DNA from 3 places in the Paenibacillus sp. FSL P4-0081 genome. Region 1 is predicted to be linked to each of the others. Evidence: predicted binding sites of a transcription regulator. Region 1 holds the regulator's gene; each other region holds the start of a gene.
The links. Region 1 encodes Rex, which represses fermentation and respiration genes when NADH is low (regulators of the CRP and FNR family bind a similar motif). Its sites were predicted from a motif close to TTGTGAAATATTTCACAA; they were not measured.
Positions count from the first base shown of each region.

Region 2: the regulator Rex is predicted to act here: its motif matches at 4,791-4,808, upstream of adhE (bifunctional acetaldehyde-CoA/alcohol dehydrogenase).
Region 3: the regulator Rex is predicted to act here: its motif matches at 2,854-2,871, upstream of P40081_RS35835 (cytochrome ubiquinol oxidase subunit I).

Region 1 is NZ_CP009280.1:5,252,938-5,263,058, forward strand. Features, by position in the region: gene P40081_RS22525 (cell wall elongation regulator TseB-like domain-containing protein) at 1-400, opposite strand, end outside; gene P40081_RS22530 (amidohydrolase) at 428-1,729, opposite strand; gene P40081_RS22535 (redox-sensing transcriptional repressor Rex) at 1,716-2,369, opposite strand; gene dinG (ATP-dependent DNA helicase DinG) at 2,589-5,447, opposite strand; gene P40081_RS22545 (tetratricopeptide repeat protein) at 5,564-6,205, opposite strand; gene panD (aspartate 1-decarboxylase) at 6,320-6,703, opposite strand; gene panC (pantoate--beta-alanine ligase) at 6,696-7,586, opposite strand; gene panB (3-methyl-2-oxobutanoate hydroxymethyltransferase) at 7,588-8,454, opposite strand; gene P40081_RS22565 (biotin--[acetyl-CoA-carboxylase] ligase) at 8,774-9,574, opposite strand; gene P40081_RS22570 (CCA tRNA nucleotidyltransferase) at 9,564-10,121, opposite strand, start outside.
Region 2 is NZ_CP009280.1:5,510,180-5,520,300, reverse strand. Features, by position in the region: gene P40081_RS23795 (response regulator) at 1-926, shown strand, start outside; gene P40081_RS23790 (carbohydrate ABC transporter permease) at 1,139-1,966, shown strand; gene P40081_RS23785 (carbohydrate ABC transporter permease) at 1,968-2,840, shown strand; gene P40081_RS23780 (ABC transporter substrate-binding protein) at 2,974-4,440, shown strand; gene adhE (bifunctional acetaldehyde-CoA/alcohol dehydrogenase) at 4,884-7,505, shown strand; gene pflB (formate C-acetyltransferase) at 7,767-10,028, shown strand.
Region 3 is NZ_CP009280.1:8,377,977-8,388,097, forward strand. Features, by position in the region: gene cydD (thiol reductant ABC exporter subunit CydD) at 1-335, opposite strand, end outside; gene cydB (cytochrome d ubiquinol oxidase subunit II) at 335-1,348, opposite strand; gene P40081_RS35835 (cytochrome ubiquinol oxidase subunit I) at 1,352-2,740, opposite strand; gene P40081_RS35840 (cold-shock protein) at 2,964-3,194, opposite strand; gene P40081_RS35845 (cold-shock protein) at 3,287-3,487, opposite strand; gene P40081_RS35850 (S1C family serine protease) at 3,882-5,129, opposite strand; gene P40081_RS35855 (hypothetical protein) at 5,513-5,719, shown strand; gene P40081_RS35860 (MBL fold metallo-hydrolase) at 5,688-6,494, opposite strand; gene yycI (two-component system regulatory protein YycI) at 6,511-7,251, opposite strand; gene P40081_RS35870 (YycH family regulatory protein) at 7,465-8,757, opposite strand; gene walK (cell wall metabolism sensor histidine kinase WalK) at 8,754-10,121, opposite strand, start outside.

The DNA of each region.
Region 1 (10,121 bases):
CTCCCGGCAGCAGCCGCTTAATCGTAATACCCGGAAGCTGGGCAGCTATAATATCACGGATTTGCGCCTCAGAAGTCCCTTTGCTGAGCTCCTCCGCATATAAATCGTTGTCGCCTCCGGCTGGCTGGCCTTCCTTGGTAAAACGGACCCAAACCATCAGCTCGGTTCCTGCATCATTTTTTCCGGTAAGCACCCAGTATATCGCATTTTCATCCCAGACGGATTTCTGTGCTTTGGTTACCTCAGTTAAGCCGGCCCGCGCTCTGGCAATCTCTTTGGCTTCACTCCGCTCGTTCCACTGATCCTTCATAATGTAGGCATAAAACTGGCTTAGTCCGAACAGAAGGAGCAGAACCAGGGAAATCCCCAGCGGAAGCCATTTTCTCCTCTTCTTCAACATGCAGCTTCCTTTCCCTTTAAACCTGTATTACCGTTTAAGCAGTCCCTCGAACGTTTCCTGCGCTTTGCGGCGGATAGCTTCTTCATCTAGTGTCAGACATTGTCCGTGCTTCACAACCTGTTTGCCGTTCACCCAGACATTCTCCACATCCTTGGCACTGGCTGAATATACCGCATGGGACAAAAGATCGGTATGCGGCAGCAAGTGCGGCTGATCAATATCAATCGCAATGAAGTCGGCTTTCATCCCTGCTGCAAGCCGGCCTACCTGGTTCAGGAAAATAGACTGTGCACCATATTCGGTCGCCATCAGCAGCGCCTCTGGAGCCGGTACTGCTGTAGGATCACCGCTTACACCTTTGTGGATCAGCGCGGCCAGCCGCATTTCTTCGAACATATCCAGGTTGTTGTTGCTTGCCGCACCGTCCGTACCCAGGGAGACCTTAACTCCTGCTCTAAGAAGCTCAGGAACACGGGCTACTCCGCTGGCCAGCTTCAGATTGCTGCCGGGATTGTGGGATACACCAACATTGTGGCGGGCCAGAATCTCAATCTCTTCATCGTTCAGATGAACACCATGGGCGATCAGGGACGGCCGGGTGAACATTCCCAGCTTCTCCAGATGAGCGACCGGACGCAGGCCGTAATCGGCCACATTCTGCTCCACTTCATGACGCGTTTCGGACATATGCGTGTGCATCGGCAGATCAAGATCATGAGCCGCCTGGACAAACTTCATGAAAAACTCCGGAGGACAGGTGTAAGGCGCATGCGGCGAGAGCATTGCAGTAATTCTGCCGTCAGCCTTGCCATGCCAGTTCCGGGCAAAAGCAATCGCCTCCGCGAGCTTATGATTCTGCACCTCTTCCGGACAAAGGCCAATAACACCGCGCATAAGTACAGCACGGATGCCTGACTGCTCGGTAACCTCAGCAACCCGGTCCATATGGTCATACATATCGAGGAAGGTCGTAGTGCCGCCCTTCAGCATCTCAAGAACGGACAAAGAGGTTCCCCAGTACACATCATCACCGGTGAATTTCTCTTCCATCGGCCACATTTTTTCCTGCAGCCAAGCCTGCAGTACCATATCATCGCCGTAGCCGCGCAGCAGTGACATCGCCGCATGGCCGTGGGTGTTGACGAGACCCGGCATGAACAGCAGCCGGCTGCCGTCAATAACCTCGGCATCCTCTTCAATTACAGGCTTATCTTCACCTATGTAAGTAATCAGATCATTTTCGATGGTCATATAACCGCTCAGCACCGGCTTATCGCTGCCAGGCACCAGAAAACGCCCGTTTTTAATAATGGTTTTATTGCTGCTCATCTTCAGCTTCGTCCTTTCCGTCATGCAAATAATAAGCCAGACTCTGCAGATCCGTAGTGAAATCGGCGGCATGAATCCGGATATTGGCCGGAGTCTTCAGAATTACAGGCGCAAAATTCAGGATCGCCTCAATGCCCGAATCCACCAGAATGTCAGCAACGTTCTGTGCTTCACTGTCCGGAACGGTAATAATCCCGATGCGGATGCCCTGTGCACGGATGGTATCCCCCAGCTCACTCATCGGCTGAACAGTCAACGAGTTGATCTGCTGGCCTACCTTAGGCTCATAAGCATCAAATACAGCTGTAATCTTCATCGTATCCTTCAAGTAAGCATTGTAATTCGACAAGGCGTGGCCAAGATTACCTGCACCTACCAGAGCTACATTAATCTGCTGGTCCAGCTTGAGAATATGCCTGATCTTCTCAATCAGATAAGAGACATCATAACCAATGCCTTTTCTGCCGAAATCACCAAAATAAGCCAGGTCCTTGCGGATCTGGGCGGGGTTGAGATCAAGCTTCTGTCCCAGCTCCTGAGAAGAAACTGTTGAGATTTCACGTTTTTGGAGATCGTTCAGGAAACGCAGGTACACTGGGAGTCTGCGAACGACGGCCTCCGATATTTTATCCGATTTCATGTTTTCTCCTCCTAAAAGTTTTGATAGCATATGCTGCTTGATTCAACTTCGCAAAACTCGCTTCGTAAGCATTCACTTAGGTTTTATAGCATATGCTGCTTGATAAGCCGGTTATAGGAACCGTGCTCCGGGTACTACTGCCCGTTTGGGCAGCAGCAGTGGAGCACGGGACTTCAGAACAATAATTACTTATACATAATATCAACCGGAGACGGATTATTAAACCCCGCCTTCTTCAAGCCATTCTGCAATCCGCGGAACGATCTGATCCGTCAGCATATGCTCCATCTTGGGACCGGGCAGCGAATACAGGAAATACTTCCCATAATAAGATTCGATTACCCTGGTATCATATACAATAACGATTCCGCGGTCCTGCGCGGTGCGGACCAGCCGCCCGAAGCCTTGCTTGAAGCGGATTACAGCCTGCGGGACGGACAGCTTCATGAACGGATTCTTCTTCTGTGCCTGGAGCAGCTCCGACTTCGCTTCAGCCAGCGGATGATTAGGCGGCTGGAACGGAAGTCTGACAATGGCCAGACAGGTCAAAGCTTCACCGGGAATGTCTACACCTTCCCAGAAGCTGCTCGTACCCAGCAAGACTGACGCTGTACTGTCCTGGAACCGCCGGATCAGCTTGCTCCGGCTGCCGCCTTCTACGCCTTGTCCAAGCACCGCGATATCCTGCGAAGCCAGGGCCTCCTTCAGCGGATCATAGACCTGGCGCAGCATCTTGTAGGAGGTGAAGAGCACCAGCATCCGCCCGCGGGTAGCCACGGCAGTTTCTGCCAGAGAATGGACCAGTGTATCCACAAAGCGGGCATCCCCTATGCTTCCCTTGACACTCGGGAAATCACGGGGAATGACAAGCAGTGCCTGCTCACGGTATTTGAACGGCGACGGAAGCAGGGCTGTCATCAGACGGCCCTGCTCTGCAGCCTCACCAAGACCGAGATTATCTATCATGAACTGGAATGACTTATCCACAGACAAGGTGGCCGAGGTCAGGATGATACTCTTCTTCTTGTCGAAGAACAGCTCCCTGAGCTGGGTGCTCACATCCACCGGAACGGCATACATCTGCAGCGATTTGCCGCGGTAATTGCCGCTCCCCTCCAGCCAGTAGACGATATTCTCGTCATTCAGTCCCATAAAGAAACGGATCTGCTCCCGGATGGAGGCCAGGTCCTTGAACAACCCGCCGATATCCGTCACAAGACTGTCCGAAGAGGACTGGCTGTCCGTATCACGCATCTCACTGAGCATTTTATCACCCTTGCGGATGATATCACTCAAGCTGAGATGGAGTGTATTCTCCAGAGCAGCCAGCTCCTCCCACTCTTTGGGCTTCTTGCCCGGCTGCAGGCGTGCGACAAGCTGGCCGGCTTCACCGGCTCCGGCATCGCTGCGTTCAGGCAGCAGGCCGAAGAGCTTGTCGCTAAGTGTATCCCAGGACTCCTTGACGGTAAGCAGATCCGGATAGATCCGGTCGATAACACCGCTCCATTCCGAAGCCTGCTCACTGCCGGACGACTGCAGGGTCTGGCGCAGGGCAGGCAGCTGTCCGCTCCGGCTGTCCTTGTACAGACGGGTGAGCGTATGCGCCACGGTGAAATATTTCATCTGCATTCCGAGATGTTTGCCGGCAATGTCCTCCAGATGATGCGCCTCATCAATGATGAGATGCTCGTAAGCCGGAAGCAGCTGATGCCCGGCCTTAACATCTGCGAATAACTTGGAGTGGTTAGTCACCACCACATCGGAAATCCCGGCTTCATGCTTGGCCCGGTGATAATAACATTTCCTGAACCAAGGGCATGAGCGTCCCAGACAAGAGTCGGTATCACTGGCTACGGTCTCCCAGAAATCACCGCCGCGCCCGCTTAAGTTCAGCTCTTCATCATCGCCGGTCTCCGTCTGGGTCAGCCAGACCATCATCTGCGCGGCCGTAAGCGCTTCTTCCCTGGGACTTGTGAAGTCCCTTTTATTAATTCTATGTTCAAACTTACGGAGACACAAATAGTGTCCTCTCCCCTTAAAGATCGCTGCCTTGAACGGAAAGGGCACAACACTCGTCAAAAGAGGGATGTCGCGCTCACGCAGCTGATCCTGGAGGTTGATCGTATGCGTGCTGACCATGACCTTCTGATTACTGCGGACACTGTGATAAATGGCCGGAAGCAGATAGCCCAGCGATTTGCCGGTGCCGGTTCCTGCTTCAATCAGCAGATGCTTATCCTGATCAAGCGCCGTCATGACCTCCTGGATCATCAGTTCCTGGGCTTCACGGCTCTCATATTGCGGAAGGGTGTCCTTCAGACGTTTGGTTACCTCTTCCATATACTCCCCGAAGGTAATATTCTGCAGCGGGTTGTCAGATCCTTCCTCCCGAGGCGGAGCCAGCTCTGCCCAGTCGCCTACAGCAAGGGCCAGCTGCCGGTAGAAGGTCAGGTCTCCTTCCGGCTGGAAGGTCTCCATTTCGCGCTCACGCTGCAGACCATCGAAATACCAGGCCAGGTCACTGTCTTCATCGGCGAACAGCTCATTGAGCCGCTGGATGGTCAGGAGAGGCAGGCTGTCCAGCTCCTCCAGACATTTTAGCAGCACAAGCGCAGTTGCGAGGGCATCACTGTCCGCTTGATGGGGACGCTCATGCGTAAGGCCGAAATGGCTGCTCACGGACCCAAGCTGATACGTGGTCAGCGAGGGAAAGCATATTTTGAGAAAATCGATAGTATCCAGAATCCGGCCCTGAAACGGCAAATAACCGCAGCGGTCCAGCGCATTCTGCAAGAAATGAAAATCAAACGCTACATTATGTCCAACCAGCACAACATCATCGAGCAGCGGCACCAGTTCCATCATCATCTCATCAAGTTCCGGCGCATCCTGCACATCACTGTCTGTAATTCCGGTCAAGCCCGTAATAAAAGGAGGAATGGGTGCTCCGGGCTTGACATAGGAACCATACACCCGGGAGATGGACCTGTCTTCCTCTATAATGGCAAGGCCAACCTGGATGATCTCTCCCACAGATTGGGTTCCCGTAGTTTCAAAATCAAGCACGGCAAATTTCATTATAAGTTCTATTCCCTTTCACTTGAGACTCTTTATCAGCATAACAGAAGTTACGAAAAAAGGCGATGCACACCCCTGGTGAAGTAGGTTGCATCGCTTAAACGGATGAAAATTAATTATAAAAGCGAGACCAGCTGTTGTCCGAACTGAAGCTTCCCGCCCCGCTTGCGGCAAACCTCCAGGTTAATGTTCGGCTCAGGAAGAGCGGGATCATGCAGCAGAGAAAGGCTGAACAGCTCACTTGCTTCATTAAAACGTTCCTGAGAAGCTCTGATGCAGCCAAGCGCATTATAAATCATCGCCTTCAGCTTCGTTTCACGGATGAGGCCGAGCATATGATTCAGATGCCCCCAAGCCGTCTCCCCTTCACCCTCCTGCAGATAAGCCATAGCCAGATACAGCCGGGCAGCCAGACTGTCCGGGTGCCGGGCAGTGACTTCCTTGAACTGTTCGATACATTTGCGGTACATAAGCAGCTTATAATAACCCTGTCCCCTGACAAAAGCATCCATAGCAAGCTCTGGCGCTTCCTCCTCAGGTATTTCCTGCTCCGGCTGCGGCTGAAAATCTGCCTGATTGCGGAACTGGCTAAGCTTCTCGGCAAAGGCCAGCCATTCATCCATTACATCATCGCTGATCCTGTGGAGCATATTATATTTGGATAAAAGGTCGTTGCGGCGGGCACCCTCCGCAGTAGGATAGTCAGCACTGATCTCCTGCAGCATCTTGTTCATCTCAGCAAATAAATGTTGAAACACCGGACATCCCACCCTTACTGATAATGAATTCAGCTTAAGCTTGCCTGACTTCATTTTTCACAAGTCGGGGTGTCTTCATCCCTGCCATTGATTACATGGCTCAAACAGCGGGTTTTAGGCAATCGTCGCGTGAATCTCATGATCCGCCAGCTTCACCGGCTGATTGCCGGCATCTACAAATACAACGGTCGGCTTATGGTCCGCCAGCTCTTCGGATGACAGCATGGCGTAAGAAATAATGATAACGGTATCCCCCGGCTGCACGAGGCGAGCGGCTGCACCGTTCAGACAGATAACGCCGCTGCCGCGCGGGCCCGGGATTACATAGGTTTCCAGCCGGGAACCATTGTTGTTATCCACGATCTGCACTTTCTCGTTCTCCAGCAAATCCGCGGCTTCCATCAGATTCTCATCTATGGTAATGCTGCCGACATAATTCAAATTGGCTTCGGTGACGGTAGCACGGTGAATTTTGGATTTCATCATATGTCTAAACAAGAGCGTGAGCCTCCTTGGGAATAAATACATTATTGTCGATCAGGCGGGTTCTGCCGAATTTCACGGCAAGTGCCATAATCACCTCTCCGCCGGCAGCACTCAGCTTACCGCCGCCTTCCAGGCTCTCCAGATCCGGGAAAGTCAGGATTTCCGCGTAATCGATGACCGCAAGCGGGGATTCAGCAATAACTGAAACCAGCAGCGCCCGGGCCTCCTCCACCGTTCTCACCTTGCCGTTCTCCAGTGCCTGGCGGACTTCGCGCAGGGAACGGGACAACACCAGTGCCTGTCTGCGCTCTTCAGCGCTCAGATAGACATTGCGTGAGCTGAGGGCCAGTCCGTCTTCTTCCCGCACGATCGGGCAGGCGATAATTTCAACATTCATATTCAGGTCCGCCACCATCCGGCGGAGAACAGCTACCTGCTGGGCATCCTTCAATCCGAAGAAGGCATAATCCGGCTGTACAATATTGAACAGCTTGCTGACCACCGTAGTCACTCCGTCGAAGTGACCCGGACGCGAAGCTCCGCAGAGCTGTGTTGTAAGGGAAGACACCGAAACTCCCGTGCGGATCGGCTGAGGGTACATTTCCTCGACACTAGGGATAAACACAATATCCGCACCCTCGCGTTCAGCAAGCGCCAGATCACGCTGCTCATCGCGGGGATAGGAAGCATAATCTTCATTAGGACCAAACTGCAGCGGATTGACAAATATACTCATCACCACTGTGCCGCTCTTCTCACCTGCTGCGCGCAGCAGGCTGGCATGGCCTTCATGCAGATAACCCATGGTAGGTACAAAACCGACCGGCCCATGGCCGCCTTGACGCATATATTCCAGCGCTTCACGCAGCTGTGCAATTGTTCTGATTACTCTCATCTTATTTCGCTCCTTTGCCGGCACCGCCGTATAGGGATTCCAGTACCGTTTCATCCGCGTTAAACACATGTTCCTCCGCCGGGAAGGAGCGGTCTTTCACTTCCCGCACATAGCTGCTGATGCCTTCACGGATCAGACTGCCGACATCGGCATAGGTTTTGACAAACCGTTTCTCCCGGTAAGGGGAGGCATAGCGCAGCACATCATGGAACACCAGCACCTGTCCGTCACAATAGCGGCCCGCACCAATGCCGATGGTCGGAATACTGATTGCCTTGGAGATGGCTGCGGCCACTTCTTCCGTCACCAGTTCAAGCACGATGCCGAAGGCTCCGGCAGCTTCAAGCGCCTTCGCTTCATCGATCAGCCGCTGTGCATCCTTGGCATCCTTGCCCTGGATCCGGTAGCCGCCGATCATATTCACCGATTGCGGAGTCAAGCCGATATGTCCGAGAACAGGCACTCCGGCGGCAACTACAGCGGATACCGCATTGCAGATTTCAAGGCCGCCTTCCATTTTAACGGCATGGGCCTGACCTTCCTGCATCAGCCTGCGCACTCCGCGCAAGGTCTCATCCACACTTCCGTGATAGGTCATAAAAGGCATATCCGCGATGATAAATGTGTTCTGCGCCCCGCGCTTCACCGAACGGGTATGGTAGACCATATCGTCTATGGTAACCGGCAGAGTGGTATCGTAACCAAGCACGACATTCCCGAGCGAGTCGCCTACCAGAATCAGGTCGACGCCTGCCTCCTCAGCCAGGAGGGCCGAAGGATAATCATAAGCGGTCAGCATGCTCAGCGGCACACCTTCCGTTTTCATTTTTTTCATTTTGATAATATTCAGCGGATGTTTCTCAGCCATTAGCTCTCATTCCCCTTTTCCATAAAATACGCGTTACCGCGCAAACAAAAAAACCTTTTAGCATGGTCCGCTAAAAAGGTCCGAAGGGCAAAAAAGAGTCACTCGCGATCGTCCCTTCTGTCTCGGTCCTTACGGCTCAGAGCAGAATCCAACGTAACCGTTACATACAGTTATGAAGGTAAATCCGGTAAAACAACTCTATAAAAGTTCAGTTGCTTAAGTACAGCTCGCCATAGCGATGCCGCCTCTGAAGCTATTATAACAAAATCTGCAGACAATTACACCTAAAAATATGACATAAGGCGGCATGTCTTGACGCTCAGATCATTTCGATTTCCCCTGACAGCACGCTGGTAATCTCACCGGCGCTATTGCGCAGCCGCAGTCCTCCGTTGTCATCCAGACCTACTGCCATGGCTTCGGTGCGGCCTTGCGGCGTATTCACACACACCTGGCGGCCCAGCGTTACCGACATCGACTCCCAGAGCTCCCGAATAGGCCGGAAGCCCTGCTCTATGTATTGAAGGTACAGATATTCGAGCTCAGCCAGCACCGCTTCCGCAAGCCCGGTACGGTCAACGGGAATGCCGCCCCCTTCAATCAGCAGGGAGGTTCCCACCTCCTGCAGTTCAGCCGGGTAATCTTCACGGGTCAGATTAACGGCAATGCCGATTCCGGCTATACAGTAATGAAGGCCGCCTTCCCTAAGGGAGGATTCAAGCAGAATGCCGCAAATTTTGCGTCCGCCGGCCAGCAGATCATTAGGCCACTTGATGCCGGCGGGAACCCCGGTAACCTCACGGATCGCCGTGCAGACAGCTACACCTGCCAGCAGAGTCAGCTGCGGGGTCAGGGACAGCGGGAGATTCGGACGCAGCACCAGGCTCATCCAGATTCCCTTGCCGCGCGGGGAATGCCACTTGCGGCCCATTCTGCCCCGGCCGCCGGTCTGCTCCTCGGCCATGATCGCGGTGCCCTCAGGGGCACCGTTCTCGGCCAGCTTCTTGGCTTCCTCTTGTGTAGACGCCACCGAATCCATCCGTACGATTTCGCCAGGCCAGCTTGAAACGAAGTCCTCCCGCTTCATACGGCCGGACGGCAGCGTATCATCACTCTTCATCTCTATCCATCCTTTGTGCTTCCTGCAGCAATAATTGTTTGTCATTTGCAATGCCGCCGGCTGCGGCAGCCAGCAGCAGCTTGTTCAGCAGCACGCCAAGCCATGGCCCGGGCCGCTTCTGCAGCAATTCTGCCAGCTCGTTGCCCGTCACCGCCAGCTCCGCAAGACTGCGGAGCGGCATAGCTGCGGTCCAGGAGCGCAGGATCCGGGCTTGGACCGTGGCGTAAACGGGCTGCTGCCCGGCGGCGGGGCTGAGGACTGGAGGCACAGTGGCGGCAGGACCGAGGGCATCCTCCGCCGCCGCAAGCAGCGTCAGCCACCCTTCGGCGGCTGACTGGCCATGGGCCAGCACGGCGGCGATCCACCGCCGCCGCAGGCCCTCCGTGGCGCCTGGAGCATCCGGCGCCACCGAAGACAGCGCCGCGTCCCAGGCTTCGCGGACGCGCAGTACGGCGACGACGCTGCTGCGCGTCGCCCCCGGGAACGTCCATGCCCGCAGGAGCTCATCCGCCGCAGCGGCGGACGATCCCAGGGCATGCAGCAGGAG
Region 2 (10,121 bases), 260 kb from region 1:
ACGGGATCAGTGAAAGCTTCCGCCTGGAGGAGCCTCTACCGGAGTATAGCGAACTGCTGAATACGCTGCTTGCCGAAACCGCTTCAGTGCTGGGGAGGGAGGAGGAGCTGCGTAAGCTGGATGAGCTGAAGCTGCAGGGACCATTTTTTGCCGTCATCAAAATCAAGCTCCCCATGCCGGAAGAACGGCGTGAGCAGAAATATACTTCCCGTGACCGCAGTCTGCTGCGTTATGCCGCCCTGAATATTGCCAAGGAGCTGCTCGATCAGGAGTGGAACTCTACAGCCTTCTATTCACCGGACCAGGAGATTACAGTGATTATCCAGTGGGATGAGAAGAGCTACGAGGAATCGGCCACCGGCCAGGTAGGACGGCTTGATGTGCTCGGGCGCAGTCTGCATTTCAATATCCACCGCTATCTGCATCTGAATGCTGTAATCGGCATCAGCCAGATTCTCAAGGGGATTAGCTTCATGGATGTACTGAACCGCCAGGCCTCGAAGGCCATTCTATGGAACAAAGAGCATGCCGATCACTATGTGTTCTACTATGGCGATTTCAACTGGAACAACTATGCCGCTGATCCGTCACCCGAGGAGCTGCATACGCACAGCAATCTGATTGTGCAGAAGGCCAAGGAGTATATTGACGGGAATTACGCCCAGAAGGGCTTAACGATCCATGAGGTTGCCAAGAAGAACCATGTCAGCCCCAACTATCTGAGTTATCTGTTCAAGAAAAATACAGGCCATAACCTGTGGGAATATGTCATCAAGCTGCGGATGGAGGACAGCCGGGAGATGATTCTGAATACCGATCTGCGCCGGTATGAGATTGCCGAGCGGGTGGGGTATGAGTCGCCGGAGCATTTCAGCAAGATTTTCAAAAAATACTACGGAATCAGCCCCAGTGAACTGAAGAAGTAAGAACGCTTACGATTGCCATAGATATAGACATGTTCAGCCTCCCCCTCATTTTCTACAATTAAGGTAGGAAGCACTTTGCGAAAGTGCTGAAAGACGAAAGGAATGAGGGAGCCAGAATGAACCAGTCTGCTGCGTTACATGATCACCTGCCAGCGGAGCTCGAGAGCAAGCCGTATAAACAGAACCGCTGGAAAAAGAATTTTTGGGGCTTTATGTTCCTCGTCCCCGCGATCATCATCTTTATTATGTTTATGTGGGTGCCTATCTTCAAAGGATTCCTGTACAGCTTCTACACGGTGGACTTCGTCAAAGGAAATACATTCGTAGGCATGGACAATTACGCCAGAGCACTCACGGATCCGGATGTCCTGATCGCTGTGAAGAATACCCTGTATTACATGCTGCTCTGCCTTGTGATCGGCTTCTGGGTACCGATTGCTTTTGCAATTGCGATCTCCGAGCTGAGGAAATTCGGCGGATTCGTACGCGTAGCGGCGTATTTGCCTTATGTAATGCCAGCGGTTGTCTTGTACGGACTATGGAGATGGCTGTATGATCCAGTCGGGCCGATTAATGCCCTGATTGGCAGCACGGGGGCAGATCAGATCGCTTTCCTGACGGATACCAGGTGGTCGATGATCTCGCTTGTCTTCATGGAGACCTGGCAGCAATTCGGCTCGGGGATGCTGATCTATCTCGCTGCGGTGCTCAGTATTCCCAGGGACTGGTATGAAGCCGCTGAGATTGATGGAGCCGGAGTCTGGGCCCGCATCCGCCATATTACGCTGCCGTCGCTGCGCAATCTGATTCTGCTCATGCTGATTCTGCAGATCATTGCTACCTCTCAAGGGTACCAGTCGCAGATGGCCCTGCTTGACGGAGGACCGAACAATGCTACGCTGACCTATGCGCTGCTCATTGTGAAATATGCTTTTACAAGACTGGATTATGGTACGGCGACTGCGCTGGGAATGCTGATGTTTGTTGTTCTGGGCGGTTTGGGCATCTTACAGTTCAAGCTTAACAAGGAGGACAACTAGGATGAAGAGCGCAGACAGAGGGATTCTCTCCGAACATGATCTTAAGAAGACCGGCAACAAAATCGTATACGGAATCATGGTGTTTTTTATTCTGTTAATGATTTTTAGCATGCTATATCCTATTTTGATGACCATGTTCAACGGACTTAAGTCTAATGTTGAGGTTAACTCATTCCCGCCGCATTTTTTCCCGCAGGAGTGGCATTTCAGCAACCTTAAGGATGCGCTGGATTATATCAATCTGCCGATGTTCCTGCGGAACACGCTGTACATCTTTGTCGGAAACATGGTAGCTACCCTGGTTGTACTGGGCCTGGCGTCCTTCAGCATCTCGCGGATGAATGTGCCTTACCGCAAGGCCTTCTACTTCTTCTTCCTGATGACGCTGTTTATTCCGGCCACGAGCTATATGATCCCGAACTTTGTCAATCTGAAGGAACTCGGGCTGCTGAACCAGTATGCGGCTTTCTGGCTGCCGGCTGGGGCGAATACCTTCTTCTTCCTGCTGCTTAAGAACTTCTTCGACGGGATTCATCCGGAGATTCTTGAAGCCGCACGGATTGACGGGGCCTCTGAGCCGAGAAGCTTCTTCACCATTGCTGTTCCGCTGTCCATTCCGATTTTTGCAACACTGGCGATCTTTATCTTCTCCACAGCCTGGAACGACTGGTTCTGGCCGTCGCTTGTCATGCACAGTGAGGAGAAGTACACGCTCGCTACAGCGATCTATAAATACGTTATTAATGTAAAAGCACTGAACACTAACATCAAATTTGCCATTCTGTTCCTTGTTTCTTTGCCGCCTATTCTGGTCTTCCTTGTTTTCCAGAAGTTCATTATGCGCGGCGTTTCCCTGTCGGCTGTCAAAGGGTGATCAGAATTATGCTGCAGGGAGATACGGATCGTAAACCTGCACATGAAAGGAATATAAATACACCTCGTTTGTAAACGGTTTCTCTTTTATGATGAATTTGTAAGCTAATTATGAATTGAAAAGGGGAGTTTCAATGCGTAAATTTTCCAGCGTATTAGCATGTCTCCTGGTGACGGGATCGTTATTGTCCGCTTGCGGCGGCAATAATAACGGGAACAAACCGGCGGCAAATGGAGGAGAGGCGACGCCTGCACCAGCAGCTACTAATGCAGCAGAGGAGACCGCTGCTCCGACAGAGGCACCGGTAGATGATATCACCCAGAGAAAAGTAACGATCAAAATTCACTATCCTACCCCTGACCTTACCGAGGTAAGAGCACAGGAGGATGACAAGATCAAGCGGTTCCAGGAGGTCTATCCGAATGTAGAGATTGTCAAGGATGACTGGCAGTACAATGTAAGCGAAATCGGGGTGAAGATGGCGGCGAATGAAGCTCCTACCTTCTTCAACACCTATGCAACTGAAGCGAAATTCCTGGTCGAGAAGGGCTGGGTCGCTGATGTTACGGATCTGTGGAACAACTATGAATTCAAGGATCAGATTAACCCTGTCCTGCAGAATCAGTTCATTATTGACGGCAAAGTGTATGGCGTAACGCAAAAGGGTTATGTCACTACAACAATGATTAATAAAAAGATGCTGGATGAAAAAGGTGTAGCCGTCCCTCCAATGGACTGGACCTGGGATGATATGCTGAATACCGCCAAAGGGGTAGCGGATACCAAGAAGGGGATCTCCGGTATTGCTCCAATGGGTAAAGGCAACGAAGCAGGCTGGAATTGGACCAACTTCCTGTTCGAAGCAGGCGGTGAAATCCAGAAGATTGAAGGCGGTAAGGTTGTGGCTACATTCAATTCGGATGCCGGTGTGAAGGCGCTGGATTTCTATAAGAAGCTGAGATGGGAAGCCAAAGCAGTTCCTCAGGACTGGGCGCTTGGCTGGGGCGATGCTGTCGGCGCGTTCCAGCAGGGACGTACTGCTATGGTAATGGCCGGATCTGACGGTGTTATCGAGCAGGCGCTCAACCAGGGCGGACTCAAGCCTGAAGATGTACTTACTTACCCGATGCCAGCTGCTGAAAAAGGCGGCAAGCATACCGGCGTACTCGGCGGTGACTATCTGGTTATCAATCCGAACGCCAGCAAAGACGAGCAGGAAATGGCCTTCCGCTATATTACTTTCGATTACTTCTCTGACAAAGGCCTTGAAGCTCTTGACGCGATTATCAGCCAGCGCAAAACGGACGGCAAATACTACATCCCGCCGCTCCTTGATTACTATGCTGCTGATTCCGACTTCGGCAAGAAGACCAAAGCTGTCTATGACAAGTACGACATCGTTTATCAATACAGCCCTGAAATTATGGCGCTGCTGGATGGTAAGCCTGAAGCACAATACAATACTCAGGATTACTACGCAACCATGTCCAATGTAATCCAGGAGCTGTTCTCTAAGGATGGTACAGATTCCAAAGCCCAGCTCGACGCTGCCGCCAAAACTGTTCAAGAGAAATTCTTCGATACTATCAAAGTGGAATAGTCACTTGCTGAATGAGTGGTTACGATGCTTGATAGAGGATTTATAACGCTAAGGCAGGAGACCCGGTCTCCTGCCTTTTTGCTTGCTCTGATTTATATTTATACTTCTATGTAAGAGAATGCGGCAGGAGAGTAGAGCTGACGAAGATTAGGAAGAACATCAGATAGCACCATTATTCTGGGGGAAAAACAAGGCTGAAGAGCTGGATTCAAGAAAAGCAGGGGAGGCTAGATGGCGGGCGTTCGCAAATCGGACAAATATAAATGAATTATCACACAATAAATGGAGAATAGACTATAATATGATCGAATGAAAGCGCTTTGAAAACAAATCAAAAAAAACTTTATACTTTGTGAAAGATTTCACTATACAAGGTGAAAAGGATATGATAAGATAAATGTGTAGAGAAAAACAACCTAAAAATTGACAGGAGGACGAGGGAGATGGCAGTTAAAAACGAAGTCGCCGCCCAAGTGAAACAAACCACCGCTGAAGAATATATTCAGACTTTGGTGGATAAAGCAAAGAAAGCTCATGAAGCGTTCATGGGACTGGATCAAGAGCAAACTAACACAATCGTTCATGCAATGGCGTTGGCCGGACTCGACAAACATATGTACCTGGCTAAGCTGGCCGTTGAAGAAACAGGACGCGGTGTCTATGAAGACAAAATTACGAAGAACATCTTCTCAACTGAATATATCTGGCACGGAATTAAGTACGACAAGACAGTAGGCGTTATTGAGGATAACGCTTATGACAACTTCCAGAAGATTGCTGAGCCTGTCGGAATCATTATGGGTATCACACCGGTAACCAACCCAACATCCACCACGATGTTTAAAGCTTTGATTTCCGCTAAGACACGTAACCCTATTATATTCGGATTCCACCCTTCAGCGCAAGAGTGTAGTGCGGCAGCCGCCAAAATTCTACATGATGCAGGTGTGAAGGCTGGCGCTCCTGAGAACTTCATCCAATGGATCGAACTTCCGACCATGGACAAAACAAACGCATTGATGAACAATCCTGACGTTGCACTGATTCTGGCAACCGGCGGATCGGCAATGGTTAAAGCGGCTTACAGCTGCGGCAAACCGGCACTCGGCGTAGGTCCTGGTAACGTTCCTGCTTTCATTGAGAAGAGTGCTGACATTGATCAGGCAGTGACAGACATTATCCTTTCCAAAACATTTGATAATGGTATGATCTGTGCTTCCGAGCAAGCGGTTATCATTGAAGAAGCGATTTTTGACCAAGTGAAGAAGAAAATGATTGCGAACGGCTGCTACTTTGTAAACAAAGAAGAAGCTGCCAAGCTGACAAGCGGCGCAATGAATGTAGAAAAATGTGCGGTTAACCCGGCTATCGTCGGCCAATCCGCTGTGAAGATCGCTGAAATGTGCGGAATTCAGGTTCCTGCCGGCACGAAGATCCTGGTAGCTGAACTTGAAGGCGTAGGTACCAAATATCCGTTGTCCGCTGAGAAGCTGAGCCCTGTTCTGGCTTGCTACAAAGTGAAGAACGCAGATCAGGGTATCGAACGCGCAGCTGAAATCGTTGAATTTGGCGGCATGGGCCACAGCTCGGCTATCCACTCGAACAACGAAGAAGTAATCATGAAGTTCTCCAACCGTCTGCAAACCGGACGTATTCTCGTCAACTCGCCATCCACACACGGCGCAATTGGCGATATTTACAATACTAATATCCCTTCATTGACACTGGGCTGCGGATCTTATGGACGCAACTCTGTATCGCAAAACGTGACTGCAATCAATCTGATCAACGTGAAAAGGGTGAACCGTCGTACCGTGAATATGCAATGGTTTAAAGTACCTGACAAGATTTACTTCGAAAAGGGATCCACACAGTACCTGGCCAAAATGCCTGATATCACTCGCGTAGCTATTATTACTGACCCTATGATGGTTAAACTGGGCTATGTGGAAAGAGTTGAGCATTACCTGCGTCAACGCCAGACTCCGGTAGCGATCGAAGTGTTCTCGGAAGTTGAACCGGATCCATCGACAACTACTGTAGAAAAAGGCGCTGCAATGATGAACAGATTCCAGCCGGACTGCATCATCGCACTCGGCGGCGGTTCCCCAATGGATGCTGCAAAAGGAATGTGGTTGTTCTACGAACACCCGGATGCAGACTTCAACGGCCTGAAACAGAAGTTCATGGATATCCGCAAACGGGTATACAAATTCCCTAAGCTCGGCAACAAAGCGAAATTCGTTGCGATTCCAACAACTTCCGGTACAGGTTCTGAAGTAACTTCGTTCGCAGTTATCACAGACAAGACAACTGGCAATAATACTAAGTATCCGCTTGCTGATTATGAGCTGACTCCAGACGTAGCTATTATTGATCCGGAGTTTGTATACAGCTTGCCGAAAACTGCTGTTGCCGATACAGGTATGGATGTATTGACACATGCAATTGAAGCTTATGTATCTGTAATGGCTAGTGACTATTCCGATGGTCTGGCAATCAAAGCCATTCAACTGGTATTCCAGTGGCTGGAGAAATCCGCACTGCAAGGCGACAAGCTTGCCCGCGAAAAAATGCACAACGCTTCGACTCTGGCAGGTATGGCTTTCGCTAATGCATTCCTGGGTATCAACCACAGCTTGGCGCACAAATGGGGCGGACAGTATCACACAGCACATGGCCGTACCAATGCCATCCTGATGCCGCATGTTATCCGTTACAATGCCAAGAAACCTACGAAGTTCGCTTCGTTCCCTAAATATTCGCACTTTGTAGCTGACGAACGGTATGCTGAAATTGCCCGTATCCTGGGATTGCCAGCACGCACAACCGAAGAAGGCGTAACCAGCTTGATCAATGCAATCCGCGACATGAACAAAAAACTCGGTATCGAAGAATCCTTCTCGGCTCTTGGCTTTGATCCTAAGGACTTCGAATCCCGTGTAGATTACCTGGCTGACCGTGCATTTGAAGACCAATGTACAACTGCCAATCCAAAAATGCCGCTGGTATCTGAACTTGCTGATGTATACCGCAACGCATTCTATGGAAGATTCGACAACTAATTTAAGATTGTCTGGCAAAGAACAAGGTTAAAGGTTAATATGGAACTGGATGGAAGTGACAAATATCACCGAAAGAGTGATATTTGTCACAGTCCTTTTTCAGAAAATAAACTAAAATGTTTATATAAACAACGATCCCAGTTATGAAGCCGCGATTGTGAATTTTATAACAACCAATAGCTATGGGATCACGAGACACGGGATTAACCTTCAAGCCCGCGATCTCTACAAATATACTAAATATAAATGGAGGGATTTAGCATGTCGGTGATTGAAAGAGAAGTACAAGAGGTTAAGTCGGGTTGGAGAAGTTTTACTAAGGGTACATGGGCTAAGAAAGTTGACGTTAATAACTTTATTGCCAAGAACATCAAGCCTTATGAAGGAAATGAAGAATTCCTGGTAGGTCCTACCAGCAACACCACTGAACTGTGGAAGATTATCTCCCAGCTTAGCAAGGAAGAAAGAGAAAGAGGCGGAGTATGGGATGTATCCCTCGATACTGTCTCCACGATCACTTCCCACAATCCAGGCTACATCGACAAGGATAAGGAACAAATTGTCGGCGTTCAGACTGATGCTCCTTTCAGACGTTCCATTCAACCGTTCGGCGGTATCAAAATGATGATCGACGCCACTAAAGCTTATGGCTTCGAGCTTCCGCAAAATATCGTTGACATGTTCACGAACATCCGCAAAACGCATAACCAAGGCGTATTTGATGCATATACACCAGACATGAGAGCTGTGCGTAAATCCGGCGTAATTACAGGTCTTCCTGATGCTTATGGCCGCGGACGTATCATCGGCGACTATCGCCGTATTGCCCTGTATGGTATTGATTTCCTGATTAAAGACAAGAAACAACAATTGACTGAACTTGAAGTAGATTCCATGACAGAAGAAGTAATTCGTCTGCGTGAAGAGCTGTCCGAGCAAATGCGTGCTCTGGGCGAACTGAAACAAATGGCTGCTGCTCATGGTCTTGATATCTCTAAACCAGCTAATAACTTCAAAGAAGCTACTCAATGGGTATACTTCGGTTATCTGGCTGCAGTTAAAGAGCAAAACGGTGCGGCAATGTCCCTCGGACGCGTATCCTCTTTCCTTGATATCTATGTACAACGTGATTTCGAAGAAGGTACTCTTACTGAAGAGCAAGCACAAGAAATCGTTGACCATTTCGTAATGAAACTGCGTATCGTGAAATTCCTGCGTACGCCTGACTATAATGATCTGTTCTCCGGCGACCCTACTTGGGTAACTGAATCCATCGGTGGTATGGCTGAAGACGGAACAACACGCGTAACTAAGAACAGCTTCCGTTTCCTGCATACCCTGTACAACCTGGGTCCTGCACCAGAGCCGAACCTGACCGTACTGTGGTCCGAAAAGCTGCCTGAAGGCTTCAAAAAATATTGTGCTAAGGTTTCCATCGAAACCAGTGCGATCCAATATGAGAACGATGATGTAATGCGTCCATACTGGGGTGAAGATTACGCAATTGCCTGCTGCGTATCCCCAATGCGTATCGGTAAACAAATGCAGTTCTTCGGTGCCCGTGCCAACCTGGCAAAAGCCCTGTTGTATGCAATCAACGGCGGTAAGGATGAAAAATCCGGCGCTCAGGTAGGTCCTGAATATCCGGCGATCACTTCCGAATACCTTGATTACGACGAAGTAATGAAACGCTTCAAACCAATGATGGAATGGCTGGCTAAGACTTATGTCAACACGCTGAACATCATTCACTACATGCATGACAAATATTCTTACGAACGTATCGAAATGGCACTGCATGACCGCGACATTCTGCGTACTATGGCTTGCGGTATTGCCGGTCTGTCCGTTGCTGCCGACTCCCTGAGCGCAATTAAATACGCTAAGGTTAAACCGATCCGCAACGAAGAAGGTATTGCTATCGACTTCGAAACTGAAGGTGAATTCCCTTGCTACGGTAACAACGACGACGCTGTTGACAACATCGCGGTTGAACTGGTTGAAACCTTCATGAGCATGATCCGTAAAAACAAAACTTACCGTGATGCTGTACCGACTCAATCGGTATTGACTATCACTTCGAACGTTGTTTATGGTAAGAAGACTGGTACTACTCCTGATGGACGTAAAAAAGGCGAACCGTTCGCACCTGGTGCTAACCCAATGCACGGACGCGACAAGAAGGGTGCACTTGCTTCCCTGAACTCTGTTGCTAAACTGCCTTACTCCGATGCACAGGATGGTATCTCCAACACATTCTCAATCGTTCCTAAGGCTCTGGGTAAAGACGAAGAATCCCGTAAGTCCAACCTGGTATTCATGATGGACGGATACTTCCACAACAACGCTCAGCACTTGAATGTTAACGTATTTAACCGTGAGCAGCTGATTGATGCAATGGATCACCCTGAGAACTACCCACAATTGACCATTCGCGTATCCGGCTATGCAGTTAACTTCATCAAGCTGACCCGCGAACAACAGTTGGATGTTATCAACCGTACGTTCCACGATTCCATGTAAGATTTGTTCTTACAGATCAAGAATTAAAATAAATCAAAGAGCTGCCGCCCTTGCAAGAGGGCGGTACACTCTTGTTTAAAAGTAATTAAAATT
Region 3 (10,121 bases), 3.1 Mb from region 1:
ACGTTCCCGGTTCCCCGGTCACCTGCCAGCCTCGGTCCCAGCTGGAACAGCTTGTCCATCATTTGTCTCCGCATGCTGCTGCCGGTAGCTTCCGCGAAGCGGTAAGATGTGCGGCTCATCAGCATGGCACAGGCATGGCGCACGAGAAACGCAAGAAGGAACAAGAGCGATTTAGCCCCTTGTTCCTTCAGCGGTTCTCCCGCAAACAGCGCAGAGACAACTTCGGCCAGCGATTTCGCCAGCAGAAGAATGGACAGGCTTTGCACCAGGGTAAGGAAGCCGACAATCAGAAAGACAGGCTTTACTCCTTTGTACCCAAGCAAATTTTTATCCATTAGTATTCAAGATGCTCCTTCTCGTGAACCCGTTTGTGGAAGATGAAATAACTCCAGATCTGATAACCAAGCACGAATGGCAGCAAGGTCAGCGCCACGATCGTCATTACCTTCAGTGAATAGTGGCCGGAAGCCGCATTCGTAATCGTCAGGTTGAACGCCTGATCCAGCGAGCTGATCATCACCCGCGGGAACAGTCCGATGAAGATCGAAGCTACCGACAGCGCCATTACTGCCCCGGTCATTCCGAAGGCATAACCATCCTTCTTCTTGGTCATAAAGTATCCGGAGAGCAGATACGCAACTACGCCTAGAGCAACTACAATCCATAACAGGGTTCCGCGTTTGTCGAAGATATCTGTCATGTTGTACGTCATTATAACGAAGGCCACCAGCAGCACTGCCAGAGGAATCAGCAGTTTCTGGGCCAGCTTACGGGCCCGCTCCTGCAAGTCTCCCAGGGTGCGGAGCGTAGTGAACATCAGTCCATGTACCAGACACAGCAGGACTACTGTAATTCCCGCTACAACTGTATAGGCATTTACGATATCGAAGAAACCGGCATACATCTGCATATCCCCGTCAATCGGCAAGCCTTTGATGAAGCTGGCAAACACCACAGCCAGCAGGAACGGCGGCAGGAAGCTGCCGAAGAAGATGCAGACATCCCAGGTTTTCTGCCACGTCTTCGAATCGCGTTTACCTCTGAATTCAAAGGCAACACCTCGGGCAATCAGCGCCAGCAGAGCGAACACGAACGGGATATAGAATCCGCTGAACAGCGTCGCATACCAATGCGGGAAGGCGGCAAACATCGCGCCCGCTCCCGTAATCAGCCATACCTCATTCGCATCCCAGAACGGCCCGATGGAATTAATCAGTACCCGGCGCTCTGTATCATTCTTGGCCAGAATCTGCGTCTCCATCCCTACACCGAAGTCAAAGCCTTCAAGGAAGAAGAACCCGACAAACAGCACTGCAATCAGCAGAAACCATAATTCATTAAGTGACATGGGTTAGCCCTCCTTGTTATACGGATCGTGGGATTCACCGTGTTCGTTATCCATAGCATAAGGACCTTTTTTGATAACCTTGATGAACAGGCCGATCATTACCGCACCCAGTATGGCATAGATTGCGGTAAACGAAATCACCGAGAACAGCACCTGTCCGCTTGTAATATTAGGTGATACACTGTCTTCCGTAGTCATAAGTCCGAATACTGTCCATGGCTGACGCCCGATCTCCGTCATAATCCAGCCTGACGTGTTGGCAATCGGCGGAAGCAGCAGCCCCCAGAACATGAACCGCATGAACCAGGTATTGGGTTTGTTCATCTTCTTGCGCCACATGAGGTAGATGGCATACACGCCAAGTGCAATCATTAGCGAGCCTGCCGCAACCATGATCCGGAAGCTCCAGAAGGTTGTTTTGACAGGCGGGATATAATCTCCAGGTCCATACGCTAATTCGTACTCCTTCTGGAGCTCCAGCATACCCTTAACTTCACCGGAGAATTTACTGTAAGACAGGAAGCTGAGCAGATACGGAATCTGCACCTCTCCGCTGCTGGTCTGATTCTCTGTATCGATATTAGCAAAGACTGTCCAAGGTGCCGGGTCGCCGCTCTCACCCCATAGCCCTTCAGAAGCAGCCATCTTCATGGGCTGTGTTTCAACCAGATACTGCGCTTGGGCATGTCCGGCAACAGCTACGCCAAATGAAGAGATAATACCGACAATGGCCGCGATCTCGAACGATTTACGGAAAAAGGCCACGTCCTGCTTCTTAAGCAATTTATAAGCACTGATCCCCGTTACCAGGAATGCGCCTGTAGCGTATGCGGCAAGCACTGTATGCGGGAACTCCACCAGCAGCTGACCGTTTGTAATCAGTGCGAAGATATCATTCATTTCAGCCCGTCCGTTGTTGATCTGGAAACCTACCGGATGCTGCATGAACGAGTTGGCGGCCAGAATCCAGAATGCCGAGAGCATCGTTCCGAAGGCTACCAGCCAGATCGATAATAGATGAATACGCTTGGATACTTTATCCCAGCCGAAGATCCAGATTCCGATGAACGTGGACTCCAGGAAGAATGCCAACAAGGCTTCAATAGCTAGCGGGGCTCCAAAAACATCACCGACGAAGCGCGAATAGTCAGACCAGTTCATTCCGAACTGGAACTCCTGCAATATCCCTGTCACTACGCCTACTGCGAAGTTAATGAGGAACAGCTTTCCCCAGAATTGCGCCATTCTTTTGTACTCTTCATTGCCTTTTCTAACGTACATGGTCTCCATAATAGCAATTAAGAGCGCTAGTCCGATTGATACCGGCACAAAGAAATAATGAAAAATCGTCGTCGACGCAAATTGTATACGCGACAGCATTACTGTATCCATATTTCTCCCCTTCCTTCTCCCCATTCGATATGTCTATTCTGTCAAATTTTCAGGGCCTAAAGTGTGATAATTATCACATTATACACCCTGTTTGAGCATGAAATTCAATAAATTTGTGACAAATATCACAATATTACATAAAGAAAGCAAAAAAAATAAGACGGTTTCACCGTCTTGGATTTGTCCATCATTTATAGTTGTCTTGGTTCATAAAGGCATTGGTTTAGGTAATGGAAATACCTTTCTTAAGCGATTTGAGATCGCCATTCGAATTAAGCAATTGCGGCAGCATCTTCATGCTACGAACCATCGGGGAATGACAGAGACGGCAAGAAGGCGCATGCTCAAATGCGAAATTATCCCTCATCCATCCGTTACATCCATCGTTGGTACAGGCCCATATTGCGGTATTTTCTTCCGGTACTTCCTCCAAAGGCTTCTTCCGGTAGTTCATTGCCGTTCCTCCCTTCCTTTATGTTACAAGCTGAGTAACGATAAAAAAAGACCGTCCCAACTTTCACAAGCGGGGACGGTACCTTCTATTAATTACAGTTTTACAACGTTTTCGGCTTGTGGTCCGCGGTTGCCTTGAACAACGTTGAATTCAACGCGTTGGCCTTCGTCCAAAGTTTTGAAGCCGTCGCCAGTGATTGCGCTGAAGTGAACGAATACGTCGCTTCCGCCTTCAACTTCGATGAAACCGAATCCTTTTTCTGCGTTGAACCATTTAACTGTACCTGTTTGCATGTGTGTTACCTCCACAAATTTAAATTAATATGTTCTTTTTATCTTCAGACAAAGAAAAAATTCACACATTGAGAAAGGTTGTGATTCATTTGACAGCCCTTTTCAATGCGAGAATTAGGTATCAATTGTATGAATAATTTCATGTTACCACACCTTATTAACAAAGGCAAGCTGTCCTATCCGAATTTCTCCGTTTTTTCCCTTATAAGGTCTTCTTCCCAATGTAAGGGTTACCAGTTGGTCTAAATAGTAATATTTATAGCCGATATCATTGTTTACCCCATTAATTTGGACTTGAAACGGGCTCCGTCCTCTTAAATTTTGCATAAAAGGACGGCATGAACCGTTTCCGTTATCCTGACTGCCTTATTATTATATACGGCGGCTTCCGGTTTTATTCCTCGGGTTTCTCAAGAAGCTGTACCGTCACCTGCTTCACTTCACCATTGCGGTAAAATGTAATTTGCAGATCATCGCCGATCTTGGTATGGTCGTACAGATATTTGCGCAGGGACAAGGTGGAAGTAATCGATTTATCATCGAACTTGGTAATTACATCATTGAATTGCAGGCCTGCATCCTTTGCCGGACCCACCGCATCCAATACTACAACCCCGTCGGTTACCGTAGTTGGAAGGTTAAGCTCTTTGCGCTGGTCTTCAGCAAGCGGTACATACGGATTATTCAAATCTACAGAGTACACGCCCAGGTAGGAACGGGCAATTTTTCCGTTAGCCGCAAGCTCATCCGCTGTCTCCATTACATGGTTGGCAGGAATCGCGAATCCCAGCCCCTCCACACCCGTATCCGAAATCTTCATCGTGTTGATGCCGATCACTTTGCCGTCCAGGTCAACCAGTGCACCCCCGCTGTTGCCTTCATTAATGGCAGCATCGGTCTGGATAACCTCCTGCTCCCAGTCGTATACCCCATCCTGGTTCAGAGATACCGGGATCGTCCGCTCTGTATTGCTCACAATGCCAGAGGTCAGCGTATCGCCGAGGCCCAGCGGGTTGCCGATCGCAATGACCGTCTCACCCAGACGCAGTTTGGAGGAATCCCCGATCTGCGCAACCGTGTTGATACCTTTGGAATCAATAGAGAGCACTGCGATATCACTCACCTTGTCGGCACCGACCAGCTCTGCTTTGCGGGTAACACCATCCACGGTAACAACCTCCAGCTTGCTGGAGCCTTCAATCACATGATTATTGGTAATGATATATGCCTTATCTTCATCTTTTTTATAGATAACTCCCGATCCTAATGCAGACTCATCGAGAATATTAAGTTCCTTGTTGTCTTCCTTATGGTTAATGATGCTTACTGCCGCCGGGCGGACAAGCGCAGCAGCCTGAATAATCCGGTCAAACGGATCCGCACTGCTCACAGCCACCTTGTCAATGACTGCCGGGGCCTGTGCTTTCTCCTCGGTGAGCTGTCCCGTAACCAGACTGAACAGCAATACAGCCACAACCGCACTGCATACGGAGCTGATCAGCGATACCTGCCATGTTGCCAGCGAACGCCGTGACCTGCGGACAGACCATTTCCCTTCGGCGTATCCTTTGGAGGTACCCTGTTTGCCGGCTCTGCGCCGCGACACCTTGGTTGAATAGAAATCATCATCAAACAATCCCACGTTAAATCCTCTCCCCTCTATTGCCACCGCATTCAAGACCTGAACGCCAAGCAACCACGCCCGAGCTTAACCGCTATATCTCTTAGACTTCACAAAGTGCTAAAAGGTTTCACTTGATTCATTCACCACATTCCTGTGGGTTCTAAGCGCAAGGGGACTCTCCTATTCTTGCAACCTACTAAAAAGTTTATAAGCTTGTATCCGGAATATTTTGCAACCTAAAAGACTACACTAGAATTAGAAGCGGCAACAGCTCATAACTTAAAGGAACGTTCTATATGATTGTATCACAGGCAGCAGCACCGCCCACATTTTTTCTGTGTTAAAAAGATGCGAATTTTTTACATTCCCGCTACAATCCATTTCAAAAGGAGGGCCGGACTATGGAGTCATTCTCAACAAGTATGGACCTGGTACAGTTTATCGGCAAGCTGGGTGATCTTAAGGATGAACACTACCACCTGATTCTTGTCCAAAGTGCGATGATCGAGCTGCTGATTGACAAAGGGCTGTTCTCCCGCCAGGAGCTGGAGCACAAAATCACTGAAGTGGACCGCCTTATGACTGGCTCACCTTATCCCATGGCGTAGGCCGGTCATAATAGGTGTCACAGAGCCTGAACTCGCTGTCTTTGAAGAAGCAGCCCCGGTCCTCCATTGCCCCGCGTACGGACATTTTTGCCAGATCCATCATGTTGTGGTCCCTGCTCAAATGAGCCAGATAGGTGCGTTTGGTCCGCCCCGTCAGAATCTCGCTGAGCGCTGCTCCCGCTGCCTCATTGGACAGATGCCCCAGATCGCCAAGAATCCGCCGCTTCGTATTCCACGGGTAACGTCCCATCCGCAGCATCTCAATATCATGATTCGATTCCAGCACGAGCACATCGGCATCCGATATTGCCGTCCTTACCTTGTCGCTGACATACCCGAGGTCTGTGGCTACGCATAGCTTCTCTTTGCCGTCATAGAAATTGTAGGCTACCGGTTCCGCCGCATCATGGGAAATCGCGAACGACTCTACCCGCATACTGCCGAAATCCCGGTGCTGCCCGGTTTCCATAATGACCCGGTTATGCTCGGGAATCTTGCCGATCCCCTTCTCTATCGCTCCCCAGGTATTGGTATTCGCATAGATCGGAAGATCATATTTGCGCGCCATCGCCCCAAGCCCTTTAATATGATCGGAATGCTCATGGGTCACAAGAATCCCGTCTAACTCTGCTCCTGTCAGCTCACGCATCGCCAGCAGCTCATCTATCCGTTTGGCGCTAAGGCCCGCATCGATCATAAGCGTGGTCTCGCCGTTCCGCACCACCGTCACATTCCCGGTAGAACCGCTGGACAGTACTGTAAATGAAATCCCCATATCTCTCCTGCTCCTTCTACTCTGTTGTCTTGGGACTGATAATGTCCGCACTTATCGCATCCACGTAATAGGCACTGCCGTTCTCCAGCATAAACCGCCACATCGGCGAAGCCACCTGACTCTCGGAATTGAACAATTCGCCGTAATAGCCAAGCTCAATCTCTTTCACCGCAGAATCGGCCGGAAAATACTTCTCGATCAGGCTGCTGAGCGCCTGTGAGGCCGGAAGCACCTTTTGCAGATTATCACTCCGGCTTGCACCGATCTCAATCTGCGGCCAGCGGTACGCCACAATCTTCTGATCGCTGTTGATCAGCTCCAGCCTTACCCTGAACAGCGACCACTTATTGTCCACCAGCGGATGAAGCACGAACTTGCCCACCTCGCTCTCCTGTGAATCAAAGCGGTAATTCGCGATATCTGTTATCTGGCTCTCCAGCAGACTGCTCAGCTCGGAGAACGAGGAATACATCAGCTTGCTGTCGATCGGCTCATTAAGCTTCACCGGCACTTCATTCTGTTCTTCTCCGGAGTAGCGGTACGTGATATCCGGCAGCTGCGGAGTAGCAGCCGGAATCGGACACAGCAGCCGGATGCCCTTCTCCTCCATCACCGCCTGCGTTTCTGCGGACAGGGAAGTGAAATCAAGCCCCGCGCTGACCTGATCGCGCACGTCTATCCATAGCTGATAGCATAGCAGCAGATTCAGCACCAGAAAGGCGTAGATTAATACACTTTTGGCTCTTCCCCAGTCCATACCGTTTCCTCCTCAGATAACAACGTAAGGCTAAGACATCACTACGGTGAATATTTGGACTTCCGGCCGCTGCCCGTCTACAGATTTCTTTAATTCAACCGCTTTTCGCGGTGGGAATCCGCAGACAAAGGCGGTCGCTACCGCTCCTGCAGTTCCAAAATCCCCCTTTGATCCTCAACGCCTTTTGTTAAATCAGCTTTGCTTTCCTCTAATCTAATTCAGCGTCAGCACACTGCCGTCACTGAGCGTCACCCGCCAGACCGGACGAAGCTGTAGCTTCTCCTCAGTCAGCGTAGGCATATAGGCGGGCGTCAGATCGGTAACCCGCAAGGAGCTGCCGATCCGGGCCAGCCGCTGCTTCAGCGCTTCACCCCCGGACAGCTCAACGATTGTTTTCTCGGACTTCTCTTCATCCATATACATCAGGGAGCGCTCATAAGAGGATACGGTCCCCTGCTGCAGCTCCAGATGGATCACACCGTACTGGAGCTGAGGATTACTCATAATCGGATAGGAGCCAGATGGATAGGCACCGTAATATTGCTGAAAGGACACCTTGCGGTCCTGCCGGCCTTCTTCTGTCGCAGCCAGCCTGTAGGTTCCGTTCCAGCCGCCATGGTTATTGACGAATTCCACCGCCTCCAGCGCATCCTTCGCCGGTGTGCTGTCCCCGTCCGGAAGTGCTGCAGGATCACTATAGCTCATCCAGTTCTGCTCCTGGTCCACCTGCAGGCTGCGTTTGCTGTCGGTGTAGATTTTGGAGCCGTCCTTCTCAGGAATATATCTTGTGCTGCCTGCATCGAAGAACAGATTGCTCTGCATTTGCTCAATGGTATACATACCCGCAGGCATCACTACCTCAACCAGCGGAATTGCTGCTTCCGGGACATAATACTCGCCGTTCACAGCGGTATAAGGCGTCAGATTCTTGCCGAAATCCACATGCTGCTGCACATCCTGAACCGTCAGGTCTGCTTTGGCCGCCTCATATACAATATCACCGCGTGTGCTGAAGAAGATGGCATGCGCTTTGGAATCATTTTTGATATTGTAAATCCAGATCCGGTCGATGCTCTCTCCTTCAAACAGCGAATCCGGCGAGATCTGCATCACCCGCTGCAGCAGCGTTACCGGAATGCCTGCCCCGAAGGACAGCTCAATGCCGGAATTCTCACTGCGGATCTTATTCCAGTCGAAATCCTGCACGGAGCGGCGCTGGAAGCTCTCGAAGCTGCGCCCCTTCAGCCGGTTCAGAATCAGATTATAGAAGGTTGAGCTGGGATAGAAAAGCGTGTGCTTGTCCTCTCCCATATGAATGATCATTTTATCCGGGTAGAGCAGGTTCTCCACCTTCTCTTTAGGTCCCATAATATCGGTCTTCACATATTGGCTCTCCGACAATACCGCCGAATCACTGCCCGGCAGCCTGTAAATTAAGTAATAGCTCTCCACAAGGCTTCCGAGTATAAGCAGGAACAGCATCCATGACTTAATTTTCTCCTTCACGCCTCACTCCCCCTATGCTTCATCAAAGGCAGCGTGAACGTTACCAGAGAGCCTTCATTCAGCTCAGACTGCAGGGAAATGGAGCCGCCGTGCGCTTTGACAATTTCCCGGGCAATGGACAGCCCGAGACCCGTTCCGCCCATGTTCCGGGAGCGGGCTTTATCGACCCGGTAAAAGCGTTCGAAGATGCGTTCAATATCTTTCTTCGGAATTCCGATCCCGGAATCGCGTACAGAAACGGCCAGCATGCCGTCCTCAGTCTTATGGGCTTCAAGCCGGATCGTCCCGCCTTCAGGCGTATATTTCAAGGCATTGGAGACCAGGTTGCCCAGCACCTGATCAATCTGATCGCGGTCCAGCCAGGCAGCGGCTACCTCCTTATGCACTCTCGTGCTGATATGAATCCGCTTCTGGCGGATCTGGAAGGAGAAGCGGTCCGCCACATCCTCCAGCATCTCGGAGATATCTGTCTGCTGAATACGCAGACTGGACTCCTTCGAATCCAAGCGTGACAGATGCAGCAGATCGGTGACCAGGCGGATCATCCGCTCCGTTTCGTTGCGGATAACCCCGACGAACCGCACGGCAAGCTGCGGATCATCCAGCGCACCGTCATCCAGCGCCTCCGCATAGCTCTTAATGGTGGTGAGCGGCGTCCGCAGCTCATGCGATACATTCGCTACGAACTCACGGCGCGACTCCTCGAGATTCTCTTGCTCGGTGACATCCTGCAGCACCGCAATCGTCCCGGCGATCCGGCCGCCATCGCGCCGGTGGATCGGGGTGAAGGTGACCCGCACGATATTCGGGTCCTCTCCGCCCATCGGAGACAGATGAAGCATTGCCGACTGCGCATTGCCCTGGGCCAGCGAGCCGGACTGCTCATGGTCAAGGCCGAGCAGCTCATCGAGCGGCGCTCCCTCCGGAAGCGGCCCTTCCGCTCCAAGCATCAGAGCGGCGCGGGTGTTCATCAGAATGACTGCGCCGCTCTCATCTGTCGCTACCACGCCATCACTCATATTCGCGAGGATGGAGGACAGCTTCTCCTTCTCCTCTTCATTCTGCGACAGCGCTTCGCGCAGTCTGTCCGTCATATAGTTGAATGCCTGGCTTAGCTGGCCAATCTCATCGTTACCAAATACGGGAACCTTCCGGTTGAAGCGGCCTTCTGCCACCGCAGTGGCATGCTTGGTCATTTCTTTTATCGGATGGGTAATCGTATGCGCGAGTATAACCCCCAGCACCGCTGTCAGCGCGAGCGCCAGCAGCAGCCCCGAGAGGAAAACGCTGTTAATCCGGCTCATGGTGGCATATAGATCCTTCATATCTGCGGCGATATAGATTGCCCCTACGACCTTATCACC